Regions from separate parts of the Gracilibacillus marinus genome, predicted to be linked through region 1. Evidence: riboswitches for the same ligand, from Rfam matches in the RefSeq annotation. Region 1 holds a riboswitch; the other holds the start of a gene.
What was found. Region 1 has a riboswitch for S-adenosylmethionine ahead of ACFOZ1_RS09250 (OsmC family protein). Riboswitches for the same ligand answer to the same signal wherever they lie in the genome.
Positions count from the first base shown of each region.

Region 2: another riboswitch for S-adenosylmethionine. It lies ahead of ACFOZ1_RS00585 (phosphoadenylyl-sulfate reductase); the one in region 1 lies ahead of ACFOZ1_RS09250 (OsmC family protein).

Region 1 is NZ_JBHSDV010000002.1:288,542-296,146, forward strand. Features, by position in the region: gene codB (cytosine permease) at 1-908, shown strand, start outside; gene codA (cytosine deaminase) at 912-2,168, shown strand; gene ACFOZ1_RS09250 (OsmC family protein) at 2,270-2,716, opposite strand; SAM riboswitch class I at 2,800-2,906, opposite strand; gene ACFOZ1_RS09255 (AzlC family ABC transporter permease) at 3,102-3,821, shown strand; gene ACFOZ1_RS09260 (branched-chain amino acid transporter permease) at 3,818-4,150, shown strand; gene ACFOZ1_RS09265 (SEC-C metal-binding domain-containing protein) at 4,181-6,001, shown strand; gene ACFOZ1_RS09270 (ABC transporter ATP-binding protein) at 6,066-6,704, opposite strand; gene ACFOZ1_RS09275 (hypothetical protein) at 6,706-7,572, opposite strand; gene ACFOZ1_RS09280 (hypothetical protein) at 7,565-7,605, opposite strand, start outside.
Region 2 is NZ_JBHSDV010000001.1:103,898-111,502, forward strand. Features, by position in the region: gene cysI (assimilatory sulfite reductase (NADPH) hemoprotein subunit) at 1-903, opposite strand, end outside; gene ACFOZ1_RS00580 (assimilatory sulfite reductase (NADPH) flavoprotein subunit) at 920-2,719, opposite strand; gene ACFOZ1_RS00585 (phosphoadenylyl-sulfate reductase) at 2,815-3,543, opposite strand; SAM riboswitch class I at 3,624-3,740, opposite strand; gene ACFOZ1_RS00590 (sensor histidine kinase) at 4,123-5,235, shown strand; gene ACFOZ1_RS00595 (response regulator) at 5,242-5,883, shown strand; gene ACFOZ1_RS00600 (ABC transporter ATP-binding protein) at 6,031-6,963, shown strand; gene ACFOZ1_RS00605 (ABC transporter permease) at 6,976-7,605, shown strand, end outside.

The sequences.
Region 1 (7,605 bases):
TACCTGTTCACAAAGTTACAGGAATCGATATGTGGATACTTATCGTTGTATCCGGTGTGGTGATGACAGCGAGTGCCTTTTTCGGAATGAAAGCATTAGCGATTTTGAGCTTTATTGCAGTACCAGCGATTGCGATACTAGGGAGTATTTCTGTAGGAATTGCAGTAGAAGATTTAGGTGGAATCGGTGAGTTGTTTGCATACGAACCAGAAGCAACCATCGGACTTGCAGCAGCCTTAACGATTTGTGTTGGGTCATTCGCGAGTGCAGGTACATTGACACCTGACTTTGTTCGATTTGCGAACACAAAGAAGACAGCTGTAATTACAACATTGATCGCATTCTTTATCGGAAACTCATTAATGTTCTTATTCGGAGCTGTAGGAGCAATCTCTACAGGACTTGGAGATATTTCAGAAGTGATGTTCGTACAAGGATTAATTATTCCAGCGATTATCGTGTTAGGGTTAAATATTTGGACAACAAATGACAATGCGTTATATGCATCAGGACTAGGTTTTTCCAACATTACGAAAATTAAGAAAAGTAAATTGGTTATTTTCAATGGTATTATCGGGACAATCTTTGCAATGTGGTTGTATAATAACTTTGTAGGATGGTTAACATTGCTTGGTGGTGCATTACCTCCAATTGGTGCAATCTTGCTAGCAGACTTCTTTATTTTAAATAAAGGTCGTTACAAGAAACTAGAGGAGATGACATTCCAAACCGTTCGCTGGCCAGCAATTATTGCATGGGTAGGTGGATTTGCATCAGCACAGTGGTTACCAGGAATTCCGCCACTAAATGGAATTATTAGTGCAGTCATCATCTTTGTTGTATTGGTATTAGTGACAGAGAGAGCGGCAAGCACGAATAAGAAGGTGGCAATAGAAAAAGGAGCGTAATTGATGATTATTCAAAATGCAGCATTGCCAAAACAGGAAGGTCTATGGAATATTCATATAGAAAACGGGAAATTCTCAAAAATAGAAGCGGCAAAACCGGTAGAAGGTGCAATAGATGTACAAGGAAAGCTTGTGAGTGCACCATTTATTGAGCCACATATCCATTTGGACACAACATTAACTGCAGGTGAGCCGAAATGGAATGAAAGTGGTACATTATTTGAAGGAATCTCGACATGGGCAGAACGTAAGAAATCATTGACAGTAGAAGATGTGAAATTAAGAGCAACAAAAGCATTGAAATGGCAAATTGCTCAAGGTATTCAGCATGTTAGAACACATGTGGATGTATGTGATCCATCTTTAACAGCAATGAAGGCATTGTTGGAAGTAAAAGAAGAGATGAAGGATTATGTTGATTTGCAATTAGTTGCATTTCCGCAAGATGGCTATTTATCTTTCCCTAATGGAGTGGAATTAGTAGAAGAAGCATTAAAAATGGGTGCAGACGTTGTTGGTGGAATTCCACACTTTGAATTCACGCGTGAAGATGGCGTCGAATCGATGAAGATTGCTTTTGATTTAGCAGAGAAATATGATCGTCTTGTAGATATTCACTGTGATGAAATTGATGATGAACAATCGAGATTTGTTGAAGTGGTCGCAGCTGAAGCGTACAAGCGTGGACTTGGAAGTAAAGTAACAGCAAGTCATACAACGGCAATGCATTCTTATAATGGTGCATATGTATCGAAATTGATGAAGCTATTAGGTTTAGCGAAGATTAATTTTGTTGCGAACCCGTTAGTAAATATACATTTACAAGGAAGATTTGATGATTATCCAAAACGTCGTGGAATTACACGAGTAAAAGAATTATCAGAAGCTGGCATCAATGTGAGCTTTGGTCATGATGATATCTTTGACCCATGGTATCCACTAGGTACTGGTAATATGTTACAAGTTCTTCATATGGGTATCCATGTCACACAATTAATGGGCTATCACCAAATCAATGAATCGTTTGATTTTATTACAGAGAATAGTGCCGTAACATTGAATATTCAAGACAACTACGGAATTGAAGAAGGCAAGCCTGCTAACTTTATTATTTTGAATGCAACCAATCGTTATGATGCGATTCGTAAGCAAGCAGAAGTGCTAGCATCTTACCGTAATGGTGTGAAGATTGCCGAGACAAAGCCGAAAGAAGCATCTGTGTATTTAAAAGAAGAAATGAAAATAGATTTTGAGAGATAAATGAGAGAACTTGCTACTTTTTAGTGGCGAGTTTTTCTTTATGAAGGATGAAAAGTGTGTGAATAGAGCAAAAGTAGCTCTGTTCACACACCTATCTCATCTTAAGCTTTTTGCTCGATATGAAATGTCGATGTTACATTTACTGTATTTTCGATTGTATCACCAACAGGGCAATGCGCTTCTAAGAATGCAATGAATGCTTCTACTTTTTCAGCAGGTGCGTCTGTATCAGTCGTATACGTAACACGGATATCGGAATAACCTGCCCGCACATCTGCTTTGTCAAAGAAGCCATCTAAATTAATATCGCCTTCTAGCTGCACTTGAAAATCACGCAGGTCAATGTCGAATTTCTTTGCATAGGTACGTGCAACGATAGACTGGCATGCGCCTAATGCAGATAACAATAATTCGACTGGGTTCATTGCTTCATCTGTACCACCTAGTGATTTTGGTTCATCGACTAACACAGAATGATTTCTTGCAGTAGCTTCTACTAGATATTTTTCCTTTAGTTGTGCTGTTGCTTTAAATGTTTGGATGGTCATTGTATACTCTCCCTTTGTTTTATCATACGAAACAACCCCTTCTCAAAAAAGATGAGAAGGGGCTAATTGCTTTTTGCCGTGTCTTCTCATCTTTAGCAAATACTTGCTTCTGAAATTGGCACCTTACTTTTAGTGAAAAGCGGTTGCTGAGAGTTCTTAGGGTCAGTCCCTCCCTCTCTCGAGATGAGTCATGTACAAATCTATTATTGTATGAATTTTCAGATAATATACCACGACTATAAAGGCCTGTCAATACGTAAAAATATGTTATACTTCTATAGTTACGCAAAAATAGTGTATAGTAAGTAATGGATAGAGGAAGTAGGAGGAAAAGAAATTGCATGAACAGAGAGAATTTATTCCATTAGACAAAGAACAGACTCCTATGGATACCCCGAAACGAACCATATGGATACAAGCACTCAAGGTTGCATTTCCCCATACCATTCCGATTTTAGCAGGGTTTACCTTTTTAGGAATTGCATATGGGATTTTTATGCATTCATTAGGGTTTCATGCAATGTATCCATTTATAATTAGTATGGTGGTATTTGCAGGATCCATGGAATTTATTACAGCCAATTTGTTGCTTGGTGCATTTAATCCGGTGTATGCTTTTTTCCTTACAATAATGGTGAATGCACGTCATTTATTTTATGGCATTTCTTTACTAGATACATATAAAGGCATTGGCAAGAAGAAATGGTACATGATTTTTGGGCTTTGTGATGAGTCCTTTGCGATTAACCAATCTATTGATGTGCCAAAAAATGTAGATAAAGGCTTAGTCATGTTTTTCGTGACAATATTGAACCAAATCTATTGGGTCGTTGGTGCGACGATTGGTGGAGTCTTCGGATATTTGATTACATTTAATACAGAAGGTCTAGAATTTGTCATGACAGCATTGTTTGTCGTGATTTTTATAGAACAATGGATGAAAGAAGACAGGCATGTGAGCTCCCTTGTTGGGATTGCTGCATCTGTCGTGTGTCTTCTTCTTTTTGGTAAGGGCGCATTTATCATTCCAGCAATGATTGCCATTTTAGGAATACTTACATTAGCTAGAAAGCCATTAGAGAAAGGGAGGGTCTCCGTACAATGACAATGAGTATAGGTCAACAAATCATGATCGTTGCAATGGTTGTACTTGGTACAATGGTAACGAGATTTCTCCCATTTCTTGTCTTTCCTCAAGGGAAACCAACACCGAAATACATCCAATACCTTGGGAAAGTCCTGCCTGCTGCGGTAATCGGGCTTTTGGTTGTGTATTCATTGAAAGATATCCATGTATTCAAAGGGAGCCATGGCATACCAGAATTGATCGGCGTAGCTGTTGTTGTTTTACTACATGTGTGGAAAAAGCAGATGTTCTTATCAATTGCTGGTGGGACAATTGTGTACATGGTATTGGTACAGACTATTTTTTGACGTAAATATATGTGTGAATGGAGTGTTATGATGTCAGTAGGAAGAAATGATTCATGCCCTTGTGGTAGTGGTAAAAAATATAAGAAATGTTGTATGAAAAAAGAGACCGTTGTGCAATTAAAAGGGTTGAGAGAAGAGAAGTTTTATCAACAAAAAGAAGCACTAGTAGTACAAATTAGAGATTTCCTTTATACCCAATTGCCAACAAGTAAGTTCATACCGTTAGAATCTCAATTTAAGAAAAGAACGAATCATCAATTAGAAACGAGTGCGTATCCAACATTCACTCAATTTTGGCTAACTTTTTGCTATACATTTGATAATGGCATGCGTGGGATTGAATGGTTCCTAAAAGAGAAAGGGAATCGCCTTACACAAGAGGAAAGAGAAATGGCAGAGCAATGGGCACAATTAAAGCTCCAATTTGTAGAAGCAGTCGACCAAACCGAAGACTATACACTTTTTAAAGATTTGAATACAGAAGAAACATACAAAGTATCGAATGCACCTGAGAATTTGCCATCTAAATTTCCGTGGATGTCTACAATTGGTTTATTAGAGAAAATGGGTGATTTGTATTACTTTAATGGTGTGAGGGAAATTAAGAGTCCAAAAAGGATTGTTCGTGCCAAAAAATATGTAGATAAGCTTGTAGAGGAACATGGGCTGAGTCATGAGCAAGTAATGCGTGACTATTATCCAGAGATACTTCAAGCAACAGAGAGTACGTTAGAAGACGACGATATAAAAGAAACAGAAGTGACACACTACCGTCGTCAATATAAGTTACATGATGTTGAACGTGTCGAGAATTTCTTCTACAATAATGAATTATTTGAAATAGATGTGTGGGATGAAGAGAAGAAGCAATTAATATGGGTAAACTCGAAGAAAATATATACTGATAACATGTTGGATGAACAAGTTATTCTCATGAACTTACATGCACATATAGAAATCCGCGGCAATAAGTTACTTTTAGCTACATATGAAGAAGAGATTCCGCATACATTCTCTAAGAAAATAGCGAAATTAAATGATGCGATGGAACTTGAAAATGAAGAAGAAGAGACATTCTTATCGCCGTTAAATGTAAGTATCCAGCAGTCTGTTGTCAGATTAAGTAAAGAGACGCCGCACTATTTTGGATTATATGCGCAATTGAACAATCAAGAAGAGATAAATCAGCCAATCCCTGCATACAACAATCAATCACTACGAGAGTTAATGGCACAAGGGAAGACAGATGTAGTGGACGTCCATCTAAAAGATTCCGAATACAATATGTATCATCACGTCATGCGTACATTTGAGGAAGTGGATGTGACAGCAGACTTCAATACTGTGCGTAAAGAGTTAGGATTACCTTTGTCTCCATTTGTGACAGGAGGAGAGAAACGCTATAGTTCTGTTAGTGAGGTACCACTTGAGAAAGAACGCAAAACGGTTATATTAAGAAGTGATATTCCGATATACGAAGGATTGGGCTTCACTCCAGCGACAGTGGACGCATTTTATACAGCAGATATAGTTTCTTTCTATGTGGAGAAAACAAAAGGAAAATCCGCAGCAACAGAGAAAAAATATCGCACGAATCTGTATGATTTACGAGACTTATTAGAGGAAAAAGAGATAGAGAGTTGGGACGCATGTGACATGTCTTTTTGGAAAGCTATTTTCACAAAGGATATATTCGACATGTATGACCAATATATGAGCAAAACGCATTACAAAGAATTCACCTCAACAATCAAGGCATTGATTAAAGAATTAGCAAAAGAAGATAAAATAGCAGTGGAAAAAGAAATAATAGAACTTGTAAAACAATGTGAGAAGAAGTTTTTTGGGTAATGGTATAGAAGGAATGTGAGAAGGCTTGAGGAGAAGGGGGAACCGGTTTTCTCAAGCCTTTGTTTCAACTTATTTTCGTCATGATTCCTTGATCCATTTCATGTACGGTTTCGCAGAGTACTTCAATATCTTCTGCGTAGTGGGATGATAATATAATGGTTCGTCCGTCTTGTTTAAGCTTTTTGAATAGTTCACGCATTTCAAGTACGCCTTCTTTATCTAAACCATTCATGGGCTCATCCAAAATTAGCAGCTCTGGATTTTCCATAATTGCTTGAGCAATTGCTAAGCGATGACGCATTCCTAGAGAGAACTTATGTACATGCTTTTTACTAGAAGGATTAAGACCTACTATTGCAATGGCCTCTTTTATTTGAGTATCTGTTATTTTTTTCTTAATAGAACTAAGTAGCTTTAGGTTTTTAAATGCACTTAAATGATCGATAAATCCGGGTTCTTCTATAATGATACCAATATCTTGTGGTATGGTTGGTTTTACTTTTTTATTGTGTACATAAATCTCACCTTCATCTAATTTAAGAAATCCACAAATTGCTTTAAATAAAAGTGTTTTTCCTGATCCATTTCTCCCAATAATTCCATGAATTTTCCCTTTTTCAAAATTTACAGTAATATCTTTTAATGCAAGTGTATTTTTGAAGCGTTTGGTCGCATGGGATACTCTTACTATATATTCTGTCAATTTAATTTCCTCCAACTCTATTTGTTATATCTTGTTTATTAAATAAGGTAACCGCAATAATCCCCATAACAATAATTGAAGTAACCAATATCACAAAACAATACAATGGGGATGGAAGGGAAGTTTGTCCTGTAATATCTATATTCGATATACTCATCCAACTGAGTGGTGAGAAATAAAATATAGTATAGCCGAAAACTAAAAAACCAAGATAATTAGAAAAATAGGAAATACCAATAAAAATCCCACTTGCGACAATACCAGCCATGTTTCTGAACATAATATTAAAGCAAAATGTAGTCATTCCAATAAAAGTAGTGCCCATCCAAAAAAATAAAAATCCGATTAAAGTAGCGTAAATGGGTGTGATAGTATCAATAATTAACGGATTGAAGAAAATGGTGACATTATTTGATGCAAGAGAGACATCTCTAGCTAGAGAAACCATAATCGTATCCCATTCCATTTGAAACACAACACGTGGAAGTATTACAAGGATGCTACTACAAAAAATAAAGAACGTATAAATAAATGAGGAAAAAATGATATATACAATTTGACTAATAATCCAATTCATCCTACCTGTACGTATCATGACAAATGGTGAATGTCGATCTTGAAATGGAGCATCACAATAGAGTAAAACAGCAAAAAACGCAAATATTTGTAAGACAGGTGATGAAGTTAAATGGGAAAATAGCCATGGTGATATTCTATGTCCAACCTCTTCAGAAAACGCATACAAACCATATGAATGGTAGAGTAAGAAAACAAAAAGTAAGATAAAGATACTATATATTCTAGGATTGACACCCCATTTTCGAATAGTCATCGTTGAACAAAGGAAAATGTTTTGCATATTAAGCATGTAGCATCCTCCTTCTAATTTGTATGATGGATA
Region 2 (7,605 bases), on a different contig from region 1:
GAATCGGGCATTTTTGCGATCAGATCTATTTCCGTAATCACGTTGAATTGTGACAACTTTTTCTGCAACTTGAATGACGTCTTCTTTTTTGCAATAACCCGCAAGTTTAGCTAATTGTGGATACGTGTTGGTATTCCCGTGTGTGGAACCCATACCTCCACCGACTACGACATTAAACCCAATTACTTCATTATTTTCGATGATTGCAATAAAACCTAAATCCTGTGAAAATACATCAATATCATTGGAAGGTGGTGCCGCAATCCCTATTTTGAATTTTCTTGGTAAATATGTTTTTCCGTAAATAGGTTCATCTTCTACTTTAGAATCAACGATTTTCTCTCTGTCTAACCAAATCTCGTGATAAGCGCCTGTTTTTGGTGATAAATAATCACTGATTTTTTGTGCCCAGTCTTGTATTTCTTGATGCACGTCCGATTGATATGGATTTGGGTTACACATCACATTTCGATTTACATCTCCGCAAGCAGCGATAGTTGTCATTGCTTCTTCATTAATTGTTTTGATGGTTTCTTTTAAATTCCATTTCAAAATACCGTGAAGTTGGAACGCTTGGCGTGTCGTTAGTTTAATTGTATTATCACCGTACTTTTGTGATAACTGATCAACACTTAGCCATTGTTTTGGTGTCGCAACCCCACCTGGAATTGCTACACGTAACATAAATGCATAGGCGGGTTCTAGCTTTTGTTTTCTACGCTCCTCACGAATATCACGGTCATCTTGTTGGTAACTACCATGGAATTTTAGTAGTTTTGTATCGTCATCTGAGATAGCTGCTGTAATTGGGTCATTTAATCCTTCTTTAATCGTTCCTCGTAAAAAACGACTATCTTCTTTGAGTTGTTCGATTGGATCTAATTTTTGCTCCTTATTCGACATTTCTATATCCCCCTCATCAATACACGTCTCGTTGGTATCGTTTCTGTTGTTTTAATTGATTTACATATGCTTCTGCATCTTCTCTACTTACATTCGCATGGTCTTGAACAATTTGGATTAATGTCTGATGCACATCTTTCGCCATTCGCTTCTCATCTCCACATACATAGATATGTGCACCACGTTCTATCCACTCAAATAGTTCTTTACCACGTTCTTCCATGCGATGTTGTACGTAGACTTTTTCTTCTGTATCTCTTGAAAATGCAACATCCAATTTAGAAAGATAGCCTTTTTTCAACCAATTTTGCCAATCTACTTGGTATAAGAAATCAGATCTGAAATGTTGGTCACCGAAAAATAACCATGTATCTCCTTTTAAATCTAATTCTTCTCGTTCCTCAATATAGCCTCTAAATGGTGCGACACCAGTACCAGGGCCAATCATGATGACAGGAGTTTGTTCATCAAATGGAAATTTGAAATTCGGATTCTTGTGTACATAGACATCTACAACATCACCAGGTTTTATTCTGTCTGCGATTTCACCAGAGCAGACACCAGCACGATCTCGACCACAACTATTGTAGCGGACTGTAGCAACAGTTAAATGCACTTCGTCAGGATTTGCTTTGTTGCTACTTGAGATAGAATATTGACGTGCAGGAATTTTTCGCAACCAATCAATCATGGTTGTTGGGTCTAAATCTGCTGGTGGATAATCCTCAATCAAATCGAGTAAGTCACGTCCATCAATATATTGTTTAATTTGATCATTATCTGCAATAAGTTTTAGTAAATCATTGTTTTTAAAGAACCCAGCAGCTTTATCTAATAAACCTTTTGTTAATCTTGTAATCTCAAAAATAGAAGTAAGTGCTTCTTGGATGGAGCGGATTTCTCCTTGTTTATTAATTGGAACAGTTTGTTCAGGATTCCAATTTAATTTTTCAATTACCGCTTTTACTAATGCAGGATCATTTTTCGGATAGATTGCTAGACAATCACCTGGTTCATATGTGAAATTCGATCCTTCTAGTAATAGCTCAATATGTCTCGTTTCTTTGTTCGAGCCTTGACCACTAAGATTAATGTTTTCTAATACTTCTGCTGAAAATGGATTGGCTTTTGAATAAATAGGTTGTTCAATGGAAGATGCCGTTACTGCTGTTACATCTGCAACAGCGCTAGCATTGTCTTCTTGAATTGTTCCAACGATACCTTTAATCCATTCTTCAGCTAATTCTTCGTAATCAACGTCACAGTCTATTCTGTCGTAAAGGCGTGTTGCTCCTAATTCTTCTAATCGTTTATCAAAATCTTTCCCTGTTTGGCAGAAGTGTTCATACGACTCATCTCCAAGTGCTAAAACAGAATATCTAACCCCATCTAACTTAGGTGCCTTTCTACCTAAAAGGAACTCATGGAATTGAATTGCATTATCTGGTGGATCTCCTTCGCCGTGTGTTGCTGTGACAATAAACAAATCTTCTACGTCTTTGATTTTCTTTGGTTTAAAATCATCCATACTTGATAATTGAACAGTAAAGTTTTTATCTTTCAAGGTACTAGAAAGCTGTTCAGCGACACGTTGGCTATTTCCGGTTTCTGAGCCAAATAATATGGTGATAGTACGTGTTGGCTGCTTTGTGACAGTTGCTTGTGGCACTTGTTGTGGTGGTGTTTCAACTGCTTGAGATGCTGCTAAGTAGCCTGCGAGCCAGTTTTTTTGAGCGTTTGTTAATGTTGGTAATACTTGATTTAATATGTCCGTTTGCTTTTGATCAAATGGACTATTGACAACTTGTAATGTCAACATGCTCACCTCTATTTCATTAATTTGTAATTAAACCTATTATATTTATTAAACCTATTGTTTTACTTTGAATTAGGTAAAAAAATAATCGAAACTCATCCTGTTGTATGCAAGCCACATTCAGTTTTTTGGGAATTTGCCCATCTTCCTGCGCGTTCATCACTATTTGGATTCACTGGTGACGTACACGGGATACAGCCGATGCTCGGGTAATTTTGGTCGTGTAATGTGTTGTATGGTAAGTCATTTTCGCGAATGTAATTCCATACATCTTCTAATGTCCAGTATATTAATGGACAGACTTTGATAGATTTAAATCGTTCATCTTTGTTGTAGAACTTTGTGTTTGCTCGACTTGTTGATTGTTCTCGACGTAATCCAGAAATCCAAGCCGTTGCACTGTACAACACTTCTTCTAATGGCTTGATTTTTCGAATATAGCAACACTGATCTGGATTTCTTTTCCACAATGCTGAACCATGTTGAGCTGCTTGTTCCTCTAGTGTCAAACTAGGTTGTTTTAATTCAATTTGTAAAAGTGGATACTTTTCTTTCACACGGTCAATTAAATCATATGTTTCTTGGAAATGTAAACCAGTATCTAAGAATACGAGTTTTGCATCTTTTTTAACTTTGGAAATCAAATCGATTAAGACCATACTTTCTGCACCAAAGCTACAAGCATAAATCAAAGCATCACCGTATGCTTGGTATGCAGATTCAAGTATCATCAATGCACCTTTATGAGAGTCAGCTTCTTCTGGTATATACTCATTCCAATGACTTTCTTCGTAATGGTCATACGTAATTACAGATGTTGACATACCTTTTCCCCTTTCTAAAATTCTATCATTATACGAAAAAACCTCTTATCTTTTTGATAAGAAGTTCAACTGACGTTCACTTCTTATCTTCCGGTAACAGTAGTGTATGCTGTTCCGCAGGATTTGGCACAGTGCCCATTACTTGACCTGTTGCCGAGGTTTCCCAGGGCCTGCCCCTCCACCTCTCTGGATAAGAATTCCTTATATAAACAATTAATGTTATGATATATCTATTTATTGGAAAAGTCAACAGTAAAATAGTCGGAATTATTAAAAAATATACAAAAGCGAAAACACCCGTTTAGAAACGTAGCGACTGGAGCAAATCAACTGAGATAAAGGAATCACGACGAGGAACGAGTCGATGATGACTTATCGTAGGGCGATTTGTGAAGTCGCCTAGTTTCTGGGTGTTGGAGCTGGATGATACAAAAGCGAAAACACCCGTTTAGAAACGTAGCGACTGGAGCAAATCAACTGAGATAAAGGAACCAAACAATGTTTAATTTTCCCCTTGCTTCAAAATAAAAATAACTCTACTTCCCGTTATGGTATATTATAACTAAGGAGGAGAACGAAATGAAATCGAATATTTGGGTATCTCTATTATTATGGATTCTTGTTTGGTTATCTGCCATTACAGTAGAGTTAGCTGGTGGTTCAGAAACTAGTGCATATTTATTTAGTATGATGGCACTATTTTTCGTTGCATTCTTTTTTATGTCTGTTGCGAAATCAGCAGCTATTTATTTATTATGTATACAGTTAATTAGCATTACACTCGCGTTCTTGTTTTCTTCACATGATTGGATGAACCCATTTGTGTTGTTGATGTTCCTTCTGTTACTTGTATCATGTTTCAAATGGACTTCAGGAAGATTTACATATACCTTCACCATTGCTGTGTTGCTAGCGAGTTTTTTAACACAAATGGAATTCCTATCTATTACACTCGTATCTTTTTACTTATTGCTTGCAACGATTCTCATTATAGCAATCTATGAATATTATAAGTATTTCCACCATTTATCTGACATAGAACAACGATACCAAGCATTATTACATACATATAAAAAATTAAAACGTGATACCATCACACATGATCAGTTAACAAGACAACAAGAACGACTACATATAGGTAGAGAGATTCATGATCGAGTTGGTCATACATTAACGAACTTATTAATGCAAATAGAAATTTTACATTTGAAAGATGGCAGGGAAGAATGGAATCAAGTAAAAGTATTGGCACAAGAAAGCTTACAAGAAACGAGAAAAGCTGTTAAAGCACTAAAGGAAGATTCTGTAACAGGTATTGCGGCAATCATTCAATTAATACGGAAACTCGAAGCAGAACAATATATTTCTATTACCTTTTCCATGCGCCAAAATGCCTTGTCGATTACTTTAAGTCCAGACCAAGCTACTGTTGTATATAGAGCAATCCAAGAATCGTTAACGAATATCATGAGACATAGCGCGGGAAAAGAAGCTACTGTTTTGTTAGAAGCACCTGGTTCTGCGACATTTCGATTTGAAGTTACGAATCCACTTACAGAAGATGTCGAATGGCGAGAAGGCTTTGGCATTCAATCAATGAGAGATCGATTGCAACAAATAGGAGGAGAATTAGATATCTTTATATATCAGCATAATTTTGTAGTACGTGGATCTTTTCCACTTAAGGAGTGAGAGAAAATGGTTTCTATTTTACTTGCAGAAGACCAAGTGATTGTTAGACAAGGTATAAAAATGATGCTAGAAACAGATCCAGATTTAGTTGTGACAGGTGAGGCAACAAATGGGAAAGAAGCATTACAACTAAGAGAAAAGTATTATTTCGATTTAGCGATATTAGATATTCGGATGCCAGAACTTGATGGAATCAAAACAGCACAACAATTATTAGAACGGTATCCAGATATGAAAGTGTTAATCCTTACAACATTTAATGATGAAGATTATGCGATTGAAGCATTAAAAATAGGTGTGCACGGTTATCTACTGAAAGATGCCAATAAAGATGAGCTTATTCGCGCAATTAAAGATTGTCTAAAAGGTGGATTGCAATTGCCAGGTGAGGTAGCTAGAAAAGTCGTGCCACATTTATTAAATGAAAAGAAAAAAACATATAGTAAAGAGACAACTATCTTCTTGACCAAAAGAGAGCGCGACATTTTATGTTTACTTGGAGAAGGAAAAAGTAATAAAGAAATTGCAGAGGGATTAGCATTATCTATTGGTACAGTAAAAAACCATATTAGTAGTTTATTAGATAAACTACAATTAAGAGATCGTACCCAATTAGCCATCTATGCAATTCATAATGGATATGTATAGAGGGGGAAATGCAATATTTTCTAATTGTACAAAATATAAATGACTCTAGTCACTGTTTATTTGATAAGGAATGACTAAAGGCAGTATGGATACTGCTCTTTTTTTTATACAATAAAGAAGGATAAAGATGAGAAAGGGTGTGTGCAAATGTTAGAAACAGAAAGCTTACGTAAAGTATATAAAAATAAAGTAGCAGTAGACGAAGTGAATATTTATTTGAAAGAGGGAGAATCTGTTGGGTTATTAGGTCCGAACGGGGCAGGGAAGTCTACATTAATTTCCATGATTGCAACACTACTTAAACCAAGTAGTGGCAAAGTGTTTTGGGAAGGACAAGATATTATCAAAAATCCACATATAATTAGGCCAACATTAGGAATGGTGCCACAAGAAATTGCCTTATACAAGGAATTATCCGCATATGAGAACGTGAAGTTTTTTGGCAAAATCTATCGCTTAAAAGGGAAACATTTAGAGTCAAGAGTACAAGAAGTGTTAGAGATTGTTGGTTTGAAAGATCGACAAAAAGAATTGGTTAAAAATTATTCAGGAGGTATGCAGCGACGTATTAATATTGCTGTTGCTTTATTACATGAGCCTGACATTATTATTATGGATGAACCGACAGTTGGGATTGATCCACAATCACGTCATTATATTTTAGAGATGGTCAAACGGCTAAATGAAGAAAAGGGGATGACTGTTCTATACACATCTCATTACATGGAAGAAGTAGAAAAACTTTGTGATCGAATTTATATCATGGACAATGGAAAAATCATTGCTACAGGTACGAAAGATGAGCTTGTTAGTATCTTATCGAGTGAAGAAACAATCGATTTAGTTCTTGAAGAATCATCTAGTGCTTTTGAAGATGCATTAAGAGCTGGAGAACATGTGTTAAAAGTAACTGAAACAGAAAAAGGATTGAAGTTAATTGTTCCTAAACAGTCCAATCAATTAACAACCATTTTCCATCTGGCAGAAAAGCACCAAGCAGCAATCCAGTCTGTTTCCATTCATGTACCATCATTGGAAGATGTATTTTTACATTTGACTGGTAGAAAATTGAGAGATTAGGGGTGAGTGTGTATGGTCAACTTTTTCTTGAAAGATATCAAACTATTATTAAGAGACCGCACAGAGCTCTTGGTTATTTTCCTTATGCCATTTATACTTATGCTCATCTTAGGTTTTGCACTTAAAGGAGTATTGGGAGGGGGCGAATCAACAAGAGAGTTAGAAGTGGCTTTAGTAGAAGAGGATAATTCTAATGAAGGAAAAGCGCAATTTGTATCTTATTTGGAGGAGCAGGAGATTCCAACGATTGCTAAGGAACAAATAATAGAAGCAAGTAATCAAATTGCGATTCCATCGATTATTCATACGATTTTAACAGAAGATTTAACAGAAATTGTTGCAGTAGAACTGACAGACAAGGAAACTGCTGATGAAAAGCTCGCAGCAAAGGAAATAGATGCAATTATAACGATACCAGAAGGATTCACATATACAACATTAAAACATGTCCTATTACAAGAAGCAGATTCAGCAAATCTCCTTATCAAAAAGGGGGAACATGCCGTATTTGATAGCTCGATTGTTGAAAATATTTTATCTCAGATTGCACAATCTATTAATTTAGAGACGGCAATTGCAAAGGAATCACAGTCTACAGAGATACGTCCAACAAGTGACGAAGTGATTAAAAGAGAAACAGAA